4 regions of the Oceanobacillus sp. FSL K6-2867 genome follow, and region 4 is predicted to be linked to each of the others. Evidence: riboswitches for the same ligand, from Rfam matches in the RefSeq annotation. Region 4 holds a riboswitch; each other region holds the start of a gene.
What was found. A riboswitch is a leader RNA that binds a small molecule or an ion and turns the genes downstream of it on or off. The one in region 4 is predicted to bind S-adenosylmethionine.

Region 1: linked by a shared signal. The riboswitch ahead of NSQ77_RS04000 (cyclase family protein) and the one ahead of NSQ77_RS16795 (LLM class flavin-dependent oxidoreductase) in region 4 are both predicted to bind S-adenosylmethionine.
Region 2: linked by a shared signal. The riboswitch ahead of NSQ77_RS13015 (homocysteine S-methyltransferase family protein) and the one ahead of NSQ77_RS16795 (LLM class flavin-dependent oxidoreductase) in region 4 are both predicted to bind S-adenosylmethionine.
Region 3: linked by a shared signal. The riboswitch ahead of NSQ77_RS00305 (carboxymuconolactone decarboxylase family protein) and the one ahead of NSQ77_RS16795 (LLM class flavin-dependent oxidoreductase) in region 4 are both predicted to bind S-adenosylmethionine.

The regions. Positions count from the first base shown of each region.
Region 1 covers NZ_CP150144.1:852,393-855,527, reverse strand. The annotation lists gene NSQ77_RS04005 (5-methyltetrahydropteroyltriglutamate--homocysteine S-methyltransferase) at 1-1,077, opposite strand, end outside; gene NSQ77_RS04000 (cyclase family protein) at 1,099-1,851, opposite strand; SAM riboswitch class I at 1,951-2,053, opposite strand; gene NSQ77_RS03995 (MBL fold metallo-hydrolase) at 2,234-3,135, shown strand, end outside.
Region 2 covers NZ_CP150144.1:2,659,818-2,662,952, forward strand. The annotation lists gene NSQ77_RS13015 (homocysteine S-methyltransferase family protein) at 190-1,239, opposite strand; SAM riboswitch class I at 1,353-1,451, opposite strand; gene NSQ77_RS13020 (SE1832 family protein) at 1,592-1,774, opposite strand; gene NSQ77_RS13025 (phospho-sugar mutase) at 2,026-3,135, shown strand, end outside.
Region 3 covers NZ_CP150144.1:60,780-63,914, reverse strand. The annotation lists gene mtnN (5'-methylthioadenosine/S-adenosylhomocysteine nucleosidase) at 1-254, shown strand, start outside; gene sigK (RNA polymerase sporulation sigma factor SigK) at 337-1,041, opposite strand; SAM riboswitch class I at 1,655-1,761, shown strand; gene NSQ77_RS00305 (carboxymuconolactone decarboxylase family protein) at 1,887-2,552, shown strand; gene NSQ77_RS00300 (LLM class flavin-dependent oxidoreductase) at 2,582-3,135, shown strand, end outside.
Region 4 covers NZ_CP150144.1:3,480,745-3,483,879, forward strand. The annotation lists gene NSQ77_RS16785 (LLM class flavin-dependent oxidoreductase) at 1-283, opposite strand, end outside; gene ssuE (NADPH-dependent FMN reductase) at 316-867, opposite strand; SAM riboswitch class I at 1,109-1,216, opposite strand; SAM riboswitch class I at 1,344-1,450, shown strand; gene NSQ77_RS16795 (LLM class flavin-dependent oxidoreductase) at 1,540-2,595, shown strand; gene NSQ77_RS16800 (alpha-L-glutamate ligase) at 2,613-3,135, shown strand, end outside.

The DNA of each region.
Region 1 (3,135 bases), 1.8 Mb from region 4:
TACGATAAATTTCAGTTTTTTCCATTGTTCTTCTTCTGTTAGCTTGTTACCATGGTGGGTTGATGCGAATCCACACTGCGGACTTAAAGCTAATTGCTCCAACGGTACATAGTTACCAGCTTCTTGAATGCGTGCTTTCAATGCCTCTTTATCTTCAAGTTCACCAAATTTAGATGTTACAGCGCCAATGACTACTTGTGCACCGCCCTCTGGGATATACTTCAATGGCTCAAAGGTTCCAGAACGGTCATCATCATATTCCAAGAAAAATCCATCTACTTTTTCTTTTGCGAATAATGTTGGTGCAATTTTTGCGTAGCTTCCTTCAAACGCCCAGGTAGATTGATAGTTTCCGCGACATAAATGAGTCGTTACAACTAAATCTTCTGGTTTATCTTCTAGTACACCATTCGCAACTCGGAGCGCTAAATCGATTAAATATTCTCTTGTTAATTTACTATCATTAAATGGAATCGTATCAGAGCTCAATCCTGCAATATAAACATCATCTAATTGCAGGTAGCGGCAGCCTGCATCGTAAAATGCTTTTATCGCATCACGGTAAGCGACGATAATATCATTTGCATATACCTCGATGTCTGGATAGACATCTGTATTCCGAATTCCAGCATTGAACAACTGATTTGGACTTGGAATTGTTTGTTTTGCGACAGCTCTGTCACCAACAATTTCTTTAAATTCAATAAAGTCTTTAATGAATGGATGTTCTGGGTCAAATGCTATTTTTCCAACATTGCGCACGTCGTATTTTTCCGTTTCTACGTCTACAAATTTAAATCCATGGTCTGGTACATAGCCTTCAATTCCAATAAAGTGCTCTAAGAAATCTGTATGCCAAAATCTTCTGCGAAACTCCCCATCGGTTACAGCCTGAAGGCCAACTTCAATTTGTTTATCAACTATTCGCTTAATTTCCTCTGTCTCAATCGCACGAAGCTCACTTGTGGAAATAGCTTCTTCTTTAAAATCCTTTCTCGCTTTATGTATCCTTTCAGGTCGTAATAGGCTTCCTACGTGGTCTGCTTTAAATGGTGCTTTAATTAATGTTTTCGTCATGAAAATCCCTCCATATTTTTATTAAGGTAATATTGCAAAAGATCTTACTGGAAATCCAGTTGCTTTTTCTGGTTTGGCAACGATATTAAAGATATAAGCTCCTTTTGTTGGTACTTTATCTAAATTGGTTAGTAGCTCTATCTGATATGTATCTTGTTCCAGCACATAATACTCGCCAATGAGTGAGCCATTTTTTCGGACATCGATGGAGGAATCTGTATCAAATGTTTCATGACCGACAGCATTTATGTTTCTTTCTTCAAATAAAAATCGCAGTGCGTCGATTCCCCATCCAGGCAAGTGACTATTGCCTGCTTCGTCCTTATTTTCAAAAGCAGTCTTATCTGACCAACGTTTACTCCAGTCGGTTCGTAATGCTACGAATGTATCTGCTTCAATCTCTCCATTGGTTGCTTCAAATGCTAGAATATCTTCTTTAGATAAGGTGAAGTCATTATTTTCTAAAGCTTCCTTTGACTTATCGATTACTACAAGTGGTAAAACAAGCTCCTTTAATTCAAGCTCTTCAAGGTAACGTTGATCCTGTACAAAATGAATCGGTGCATCAATGTGTGTGCCGTATTGTCCAGGAAAGTTAAATCGTTGTGCGAAAAAGCCATCATCATGTGTGAAAAGCGTCTTGAATTCCGCATCATCAAATGCTGAAAAATGTGGTGAATCTGGACCAAACGCATGCGTGAGATCTACCCATTTCTTTTCTTTCAGTAATGCAATTGCCTGTTGCAATTCTGTTCCTGCTTGAACCGTTGACAATTGAATCCCCCCAATAGTTTTTTTAACATCTTAAGAGAAATGAAAAAACCTCTTCTTAAAAATAAGAAGAGGTTTAGGTACCGTATCGTCTAATATCTCTTCTTATCTTCAAGCAATCATTGCTTCTGGAATTGGCACAGTACTTAAAAAGTCTGTTGCCGAGGTATCATAGGGCCAGTCCCTCCACCTCTCTGGATAAGAAAGTTTTTGTATGAAATTAATAATTAGAATACTCCATACGATTCTGAATGTCAACCATTAAAGTTAAGAAAATTACATGTAGCGTGAAAATCCACTGCAAAAGTTAGAGATTCTTGCAATCTAACTGATGAACGCTAAAATTAATAGTATAGAAAGAGCTTTGTATAATGGGGATGATAATTTGTTAGTAGATGTTTGTGAGGGTATAGAAAAGCTAGTCGTTCGTTTTCCTGGAGGAATGCAAGAGGTAAATAGCTATCTTGTAAAAGGGGAGAATGGCTATACCGTTATTGATACAGGGATTTATGCAGAAGAAGCAATTGCGACTTGGGAATCGCTATTCGATACTGGTGTCGAAGTGGAAAAGGTTGTTTTAACACATACACATCAGGATCATATTGGTCTTGCGAGATGGTTTCAGGATCAAAAGGGTGTTCCCGTTTTTATATCGAAACTTGGATATAAGGAAATGTTGAAACATCGTGATAAAGCTAGAATTAAAGAAAATCTGGCTGATTTGCTTCATATGCATGGGGGCCCGGATTTGCCTGGCAAAATTGGGAATGATTCCTTTATCTATGAATTTGAACCAGATGGATTCTTTGAAGAAACAGATACCATGCTGTTAGGGAATCAGTTGTTTGAGGCTGTTTGGACACCAGGTCATGCTCCAGATCATTATTGCTTTTATCAAAAAGACAGGAAGCTAATGCTAATTGGTGACCATATTTTAAATAACATTTCTCCTGTAATCGGTTTGTGGACAGGCGAGGAATTCGATCCATTAAACGATTATTTTGCATCAGTTGAGCGGATGCAGCATTATCCGACAGAGTTAGTCTTACCGGGGCATGGTGAGAATATCTATCGCTTGGGTGAACGTGTAAAAACTTTAATGCAAAGGCACGAGCGTCGGTTAAACGAGGTAGAAAGCATTGTTAAAGCTGAGTTTTTGACAGCAGCTGGAGTGTGTGAAAAAATTTATGGTGAATTAAATTTTGCCCGCTTTGTTAGTCCTTTTATGGCAACTTTAACAAGATTAATATACTTAGAGGCAATGGATAAGGTTCATCGGTTTTATCA
Region 2 (3,135 bases), 820 kb from region 4:
GGCAAGACCATTGATGAATGACCTTGCCCGCTATTTCTATTTTCAGGAGTATAGTATGGAATGAAAGAAAGCTCAATTATAGCTTTAGGGATAACGTATCTGAATCAATTTATGGCACAGGAAACGATGAAAAAAGCCTAATTCCTTCGTGTTAATTGAGAAATTAGGCTTCCACATATTATTAATCTATCAGGCTTTCAGTCGATAATTTAAATTGTGCTCTTGAAGTGTTTTGTCTTTCCCAAACAAGAAGTGCTTCTCCATATCAGGAGAGTATTTCGAATTAACTGTTTCAATGCCTACAGCTTCTGCCACTGCCCGCAGCATCGCTGGTGAGGCACCACAGCAAAGTCCAATATAATTAATGCCTATATCTTTTGCCTCTTTCGCCCACTCAGCTAGCTCGTAACGGTTGTGGTACAGCGGATCCAGGGCAGTAGGAAAAGTTGTTTCTGTAGGTAAGTGACAACTGCATCCTCCATCGGGCAAGTTAAAGAATGTTGGATTTTCTTCTGTAGTACGATATGGAATTGGTAATCCTGCTACATATCCATCTACATTTTTTCGAATGTCAGCAAGGTATGGCTGCATCGTTTCGGGACCTCGGAAACAATTCATTCCAACCACTAATGCGCCTTTTTCAGAAAGTATTTTACAGGATTCTTCCACGGTGAAACCATCTCTTAATATATTCTCACCCATTAATCCTAATGTAATAACTGCTGGCAGACCTTGTTTGGTGATTTCCTCTAGTGCTATTAACGCCTCTTCATGATAATAAAATGTTTCACCATTTATGAAGTCGACACCTTCTTCTTTACACCATTTCACCATCTCTTCAAATATACTTCTAACTTTATCCTTTGATTCAGGTAAATCTGGATTGAAAATATTAGTATTCGATATATTTCCAGCTACCAGCGCTTCTTCTTTTGGATGCTCTTTTGCAACCTCTTTTGCTAAACGAATGGCATTTCTGTTTAAAGGCTCTAATAAATCTTCTTTACCGATAATCCGCATTTTTTCCCGGTGGGCATTGTATGTAAAAGCTAATACAACGTCAGAACCAGCATTCATATAATCCCTATATGCCTGTTTCAATGCCTCAGGATTATCCAGAGCCACCTCAGGAACAAAGGATCCTGCCTGCAAATATCCCCTTCGTTCCAATTCAAATAAATAACCTTCTCCTGCAATTACAGTTCCTTCTTTTAAACGTTCCTCTAAACTTCGCTTCATCATTTTTCCTCCTTCTGATTTTTATTGGTTGTTATGCCTGGGCAAGTTAAATAGTGAAAATAAAAACCCCCTTCCTAAAATAAGAAGAGGGTTTGGCTGTGTGCTAAGTACTCTTCTTATCTTCAAGCTTCACGCTTCTGGAATTAGCACAGTACTAAAAGTCTGTTGCTGAGGTTTCACAGGGCCAGTCCCTCTACCTCTCTTGATAAGAATATTCGGTATTATTTTTATTATCACATACAATAAGTCAAATTTTTAAAAAAGTCAAGACAAATTTTAAAACAGTAAATATTTTTATAAAAAGTTAAGCTTTATTCCAGCATAAACCAGGCGATTATGCTTTAGTCCTTGATTATTCATCTATTTCTTCCAGCTGGCGATTCACTTCCGCAATCTCACCCTCCAACCGAATTAACTGCTCTTCTGCAGAGGAGACTCTGCCCTTAACGTATTCCAGCTTGTCCATATCACTTTGAATACGAACATAATCGGATTTCAATTCATCCAGCTTTGCTAGCAGTTGCTGCTTTGTCATTGATTATACCCCCAATTGATTAGTTATATCTATTATAGCAAAAGCATTCCTTTCATAAAGGAACAAGGTACAATTAAGATGTAGAATGGTACTGCTTAAAAAAGAAGATCTGTACTCATCCCGTAATTTTTGGAGGGGTATTTTGCAGGCAATCTTTATGAATGACTTCCAGATATTATGATAAAGAGTTATAGTATAAAGCATAAAAGTATGCTAAAATTTTGACATATATAATGGCAGGGGGTAATGTTGTGAACAATTGGGAAGCAGTCTATCAAAAATGGGATTCATTTGAAGATCTCGACAAAGATTTAAAAACAGAATTACATAAGATTAAAGATAATAAGCATGCGCTGGAAGATGCATTTTATAAAGAATTAACATTCGGCACTGGTGGGATGCGAGGTGTTCTTGGCGCTGGTGTTAATCGGATGAACATTTACACAGTAAGGAAAGCTGTTAACGGGCTTGCAAACTATTTATTAGCAAATCAGGTTAACGTACGTGACAGAGGTGTTGTTATTGCCTATGATTCCAGAAATATGTCAAAGGAATTTGCTGTTGAATCGGCAAAAGTGCTAGGTTCCTATGGAATAAAAACACATATCTTTGAATCATTGCGTCCAACACCGCTTCTTTCCTTTGCTGTCCGCTATCTGCGAACTGTTGCAGGAATCATGATTACTGCAAGTCATAATCCGCCGGAATACAATGGATTTAAAGTGTACAATGAAACAGGTGCTCAAATTGTTCCAGAAGAGGCAAGTCTAATCATAGAGTCGATCCAAAAGACGGAAGATGAGCTGACAGTGCCGTTTATGGAAAAAGAAGAATTAGAAGAAAAAGGCCTGCTTAATTGGCTTAGTTATGAAATCGATAATGCGTACCTTGAGCGTTTGTACCATATGACAAAAATGGACGAGACTGTGCATCAGCAGGAAAAGGATCTTCAGATTGTCTTTACACCTTTGCATGGAACGGCTTATAACTTAGTAACGAAAGGACTTGAACAGCTTAATTTTCCGAATGTAGCGGTTGTAAAAGAGCAAGCTGAACCTGATCCGATGTTTTCTACGGTAGCATCACCAAATCCGGAAGAGCATCAAGCATTTACGATGGCAATAAAGCTTGGTAAACAAACGGATGCTGATATTTTGCTCGGAACGGACCCGGATGCTGATCGCTTAGGAGTAGCAGTTAAAAATAAAGCTGGTGAATACCAAGTGTTAACAGGAAACCAGCTTGGAGCATTATTGCTCGATTATATTTTGTCGCATACCAATCCACAGGTTTACCAAAATCCACGTATGATTAAGACGGTTGTTTCTACAGAGCTTGGAAGAGCAATTGCAGAATCATAT
Region 3 (3,135 bases), 980 kb from region 4:
CGACTGGAGATTCGTTTATGGAAGATCCCGAACGTGTTGCGTTTGTTCATGGTAAATTCCCGACAATGCTGGCCTCAGAGATGGAAGCAGCAGCTGTTGCTCAGGTTTGTCATCAGTACAACAAGCCATTTGTTATTATTCGCGCACTATCTGATATTGCAGGAAAAAAATCATCCATCTCGTTTGATCAATTTCTTGAAACGGCCGCTAAAAATGCAGCACAACTAATTATTGCTGTAGTCAAAAGCATATAAAAAAACAATTATAAGAAAAGCAAAAGCCCAGAGACAATGATAAATTCATGTTTCTGGGCTTTTTGATAACTTGTAAATTAACCTAATTATTTCGCTCCTTTCGATAGTACTCATGAAACACCTTCATAAGGGCTCTTTTCTCAATTCGTGATACATAGCTGCGCGATATATTCAATTTTTTTGCAATTTCTCGCTGTGTCATTTCATTATAGTCATTTAATCCATAGCGATAAATAATCACTTCCCGTTCTCGTTTATCGAGTACAGAAAAATATTTTTGCATTTTGGCGATTTCCATATTCAATTGGATGTATTCAATTACATTATCATTCTCTGCTTCGAGTATATCAATTAAGCTGATTTCATTGCCTTCTTTGTCCTGGCCAATTGGATCGTGTAATGAAACATCTTTTTTCACCTTTTTCAATGCACGCAGATGCATCAATATTTCGTTTTCTATACAACGAGCAGCATATGTTGCCAATTTCGTTCCCTTATTTGTAGAGAAGCTTTCAACCCCTTTTATAAGACCGATTGTTCCAATGGAAATCAAATCTTCCATATCCTCACCAGTATTTTCAAACTTTTTTACAATGTGAGCAACAAGTCTTAAATTATGTTCAATCAGTTTGTTTCTAGCTGTTTCGTTTCCATTTTGCATTTCCTCAATGTATTTCGCTTCTTCATCAGGGGGTAATGGTTGCGGGAATGCATGATTTTTTACATAAGAAACGAAAAAGAGGGCTTCCTTAATTAGAAGAGCAAGCACAGATAGAATCCCGGACAAACTCAGGTCACCTCCTAAAGAACAATCTGCTTCAAGAATGGGCTTTTGCCTATATAACATCTTTATGAAGCAGTAAGGAGATTCGTGTCTGTCCCAGATAATTAATTATGAAAACGATTTTATTTGATATTAGAGAAACGATTAAAACCCTGATGCATCCTATCAGAATTACATACAGCTGGCGGTTTTTACAGACACAATAACTTATCGCTAGAAGTAACAAACTGCATTGTCAAGATAAAGAAGGAGCGCACTGTGTGGGTACTATTCTTGCTGGTATGTATGCGGGAACTGTGAAAAACAGAAACACAACAGATCGTGGCTGTTTTGAATTGAATAGGGATCTTTAATGGTGTTGATATATTCAAGGCAAAGGATGATGCAGTAGTACAAGAGTATTGGATTATTGGGGCTGCATAGGATTTAGATAAGAATAAGCTTTCTGCATAGCATTTTGGAATCAACTCGTTTCAGTAAAAAGCGGGTAAATAGGACAAAGGAACGTTAATCGACATCATATATCTAACTTTTGTAGTAAATTCAAAAAATATAGTTGACAAGTTCTATTGCCCGGTGTATGATGTGAACAATTCCTACAAATTGAATATGATTTTTCTTATCAAGAGTCAGGGGAGGAACTGGTCCTATGATCCTGCAGCAACCGTTACCAAAATGTAACAAGGTGCTAATTCCAGCAAGCATATGCTTGAAAGATGAGATTAGAGATATAAAACCTCTTCCTCATCGGAAGAGGTTTTTAATTTACTTTAAAGGCAAGTAATATGATAGGAAAAATTATATTTCGATGAATAGGTAAATTTAAATTGAAAAAGGGAGCGAAGAAAATGAGTATAACAAAAACAGATAGCTTGTACAGAAAGGATTACTTTGGAAGGATTCACGAATTAAAGAAACATGCACCCAATGCTTTTGAGTCATTTTTTGCTTTTAATAATCAAGCATTGGCTGAAGGGGAATTATCGGTAAAGGTAAAAGAATTAATTGCAGTTGCTGTGGCGCATATTACCGGGTGTCCGTATTGTATTGATTTACATGTCAAAAATGTGAAAAAACAGAAAGCAAGCAAAGCAGAGGTAGCAGAGGCAATTTTTGTCGCAACAGCATTAAAGGCGGGATCTTCAGCAGCGCATGGAGTAAATGCACTAAATGCTTATGATGAAAACGGGGATGAGGAGCTGTATAAAGCATCCTATTTTAATCGTATAAAGGAATTTTCCAAGTTAAATAAAGAAACATTTAAGGCATTTCTGGATTTTGATCATCAGGCTATAAAAGCAGAAAATCTGAGTGAGAAAGAAAAAGAGTTAATTGCAGTAGCTTGTGCCCATACAACAGGTTGTGCATATTGTATTGATTTGCACACAAAAAATGCGAAAAAAACAGGAGCAAATTTAAATGAGATTTCGGAAGCAATTTTTGTTGCAGTAGCGCTTAAAGCTGGATCAGCAATCGCTCATAGTGTAAACGCATTAAATGCTTACGATGAATAGAAATTGATACCATAAGAGGAGTGTTTCGTTTGAAAAAGCAGATTCATTTGAACGGATTTGTACAAAACTCGCCATCCCCGCATTCCATGGGGTTGTGGAAACATGAGAGAGATAAGGGAGTATTTCATAATCGAATTCATTATTGGACAGAAACAGCACAAGTGCTGGAGCGGGGAAAATTTGATGCCGTTTTTATTGCTGATGTTCTTGGTACGTATTCTGTTTATGGAAACAATCATGATGCTGCGATTAAACATGCTGTGCAATTGCCGGCACATGACCCCTTGATGCCAATATCAGCTATGGCTGCAGCAACGAAGCACATCGGATTTGCCCCGACAATTTCAGCAACCTATGCACAGCCATATGCACTGGCACGTCAGCTTTCAACACTGGACCATTTGACGGAAGGCAGAATTGCTTGGAATGTAGTAACTTCGTATTTAGAGAGTGAGGCAATTAATCTTGGTTTGTCGGGTAGATTACCTAAAAATATACGCTATGACCGTGCTGATGAATTTCTTGAGGTCGTTTACAAGCTATGGGAGCACAGCTGGGATGATGAAGCAGTTGTTTACGACAA
Region 4 (3,135 bases):
CTGCCATATAAGGAACGATTAAAAATGGATCATTAACTGGAGATTGGACCCCATTTTTTACTGCAGCATCACGGGAATTGCCATATACATCATACGTTCCTAGGACGTCTGCGATAAATACCGCGTCGAATCGTCCTTTTTCTAATGTTTTTGCAAGATTAGTCCAATACTCACTATCCTTGTAACGATGGGATTGATCATCAGGGTGTGCCCATAATCCTGGTGATTGATGTCCAGGAGTATTCATATCAAAGGCGTTTAAAAAAATACGTTTAGCAGTCATATTAGTTCTCCTTTTATAATTTTTTAACAACCCTAGTACGTGACAGCTTCTCTTGCAGCTGAATTATTTATAAGCTGGATAAAGTAATAAAGCTGCTTCTTTGTTCGTTGCAAAATATCATCATCAATTATTGGAAGAGATTTCTGCTTATCAATTTGTCTGTCCAGCAGGTAAAGACCTTTTAAATTATGCGCTTTTAGTGTAGCGAGAACTGGCTTTAAGGTATATTCTACAGCGAGTAAATGGGAAGGACTTCCGCCTGTCATAAGCGGAAGTACTGGCTTATGCTTCAGAATGTCCTGCGGCAGTATGTCAATTAACGCTTTCAGCACACCGGAATACGCACCTTTATACACTGGAGATCCAACGATAAGTCCTTTGGCATTCTGGATTTTGGCTGCAATTTCTTTAACAGATGAACTATTGAAATTCCCTTGAAATAAATCTTCATATGGTACGTCTTTTACGGAAATGTGGGTTACTGAAAATTGCTCGCTTTCTAATAAAGCACCTAAATATTTGAGCACCTGTTCAGACCTCGAAAATTCAGATGGACTACCAGACAGGACAATAATTTCACTCATGTAAACATTCTCCTTTTGCTTTTTATTTGAACTATGCGAAACACCTGTAATATCGTACTTAAAAGAAACTGCGGATTATCTTCTCGATCGTTTTCTTCAAGTATGTGCAATAATTGCTGTCAAGGATTGCACATTAGTTTGCAGTTAATATTTAATTAGTACATACCAAATTTTTAATACGGCCAAAAAACCCCCTTTTCTTCTAAAAAGAGAAAAGAGGGTATACTACATCATTTATCAGCTCTTATCTCTCAAGAAAAAATCTCGCTGGAATTAGCACCTTTCTAATAATAATTAGGGGTTGCTGAAGCATCATAGGGCCAGTTCCCTCAGCTTCTCTTGATAAGAATTTTTAATTGTTGGATATATTCTAATATATCAAATCATATAAGTCAACTAAGAATTATAAGAATTAATTGATTGACATTTCGTAAGTTTTATATTATTATTCAACCAACAACTTTATTATTTGATTTATCTTATCACGAGAGGTGGAGGGACATGGCCCAAGGAAGCCTCGGCAACAGGTTCTTATAAGAATACTGTGCTAATTCCATCAAGCAGACTGCTTGAAAGATAAGAAAGAGCATACATAGATAACATGTAAAACCTCTATTCTTATCTTAGAATAGAGGTTTTTTTGCTGAACAGAGATAAGGGGGAGATGGAAAAATGAAATATGGATTTTGGTTACCGATTTTTGGCGGATGGCTAAGAAATGTAGAAGATGAAAACATGCCACCGACATATGGTTATGCCAAGGAAGTCATTCAGCATGCTGAAAAGTTAGGCTATGATACAACATTAATTGCTGAACTATATTTGAATGATATTAAAGGGATTGAAGCTGATTCAATTGAAGCATGGACGACAGCGGCCGCACTAGCAGCAGTTACCGATAAAATTGAAATTATGACCGCGGTCCGTCCAGTATTTCATAACCCGGCAGTAACGGCAAAAATGGCTGCAAACATTGACCGTATCAGCAATGGCCGTTTCACTTTAAATGTTGTCTCTGGCTGGTGGGAGGAAGAGGCAAAGCAATATGGCGGAGAATTTACAGAACATAATGATCGCTATAATCGTACAAGTGAGTTTTTAGAGGTTTTAAAAGGACTATGGACAACAGAAGACACATTTTCTTATGATGGAAAGTTTTATAACATTGCAAATACGAATTTATCACCAAAGCCAATTCAGCGGCCGAATCCTATTTTATATGCTGGTGGTGAGAGTGAAAAAGGAAAGCAGGTTATTACTTCCTATTGTGATGCATATGTGATGCATGGCGGTACAGTGGAAGAAGTTAAGACTAAAATTGAAGATATGAAGGAACGCAGAAAGAAGGCTGAAAAAGAAGCATTGCAATCATTTAGTATGGCTGCCTATGTCATTTGCAGAGATACGGAGGAAGAGGCACAGGAAGAATTAAAACGCATTACGACAGTTAAAGATGCAGCTGGTTATGCAGGAATGAAGGATTTTACTGCGAAGTCAGAGCTTGAACAACAGCTGAAATTGCAAGATTATTCAGTGTCAAACCGAGGCTTGCGACCAAACCTTGTTGGAACACCGGAACAAATTGCCAAGCGAATTTTAGCTTATGAAGAGGCTGGAGTAGATCAACTATTATTACAATGCTCGCCACAGCTTGAAGAGCTGGAGCGCTTTGCAAATCAAGTGATGCCAAAGGTTGAGGAAATACGAAAATCATTAACGAGTATTTAAGTTAGGGGAGAATAAAAATGAGTAAAATATATGTCATCCATGAAAATAATGAGTGGACTGAACATCTGCTGAAACGATTAGAAGAGCTTAATTTGCCTTTTGAAGATTGGTTGCTTGATAGCGGTAAGATTGATTTGAGCACAGCACCTCCAGAAGGGATTTTTTACAATCGAATGAGTGCTTCGTCACACACACGTGGAAATCGGTTTGCACCAGAATTAACGAATGCTGTTCTTGCATGGTTAGAGCATCATGGAAGAACAGTAATCAATGGAAGCCGTGCATTGCAGCTTGAAGTAAGCAAGGTTTTGCAATACCTTGAGCTTGAAAAGTATGGAGTTAAGACACCGAAAACAATTGCTGCTGTTGGAAGAGAGAATATTTTACAAGCAGCACAGGCATTTGAAGGGAAGAAATTTATAACGAAGCATAATCGTGCTGGAAAAGGACTGGGTGTTCAATTATTTAATTCTATAAGCGCACTGGAAAAATATGTGGATGGAGATACGTTTGAAGAGCCTGTTGATGGTGTTACATTAC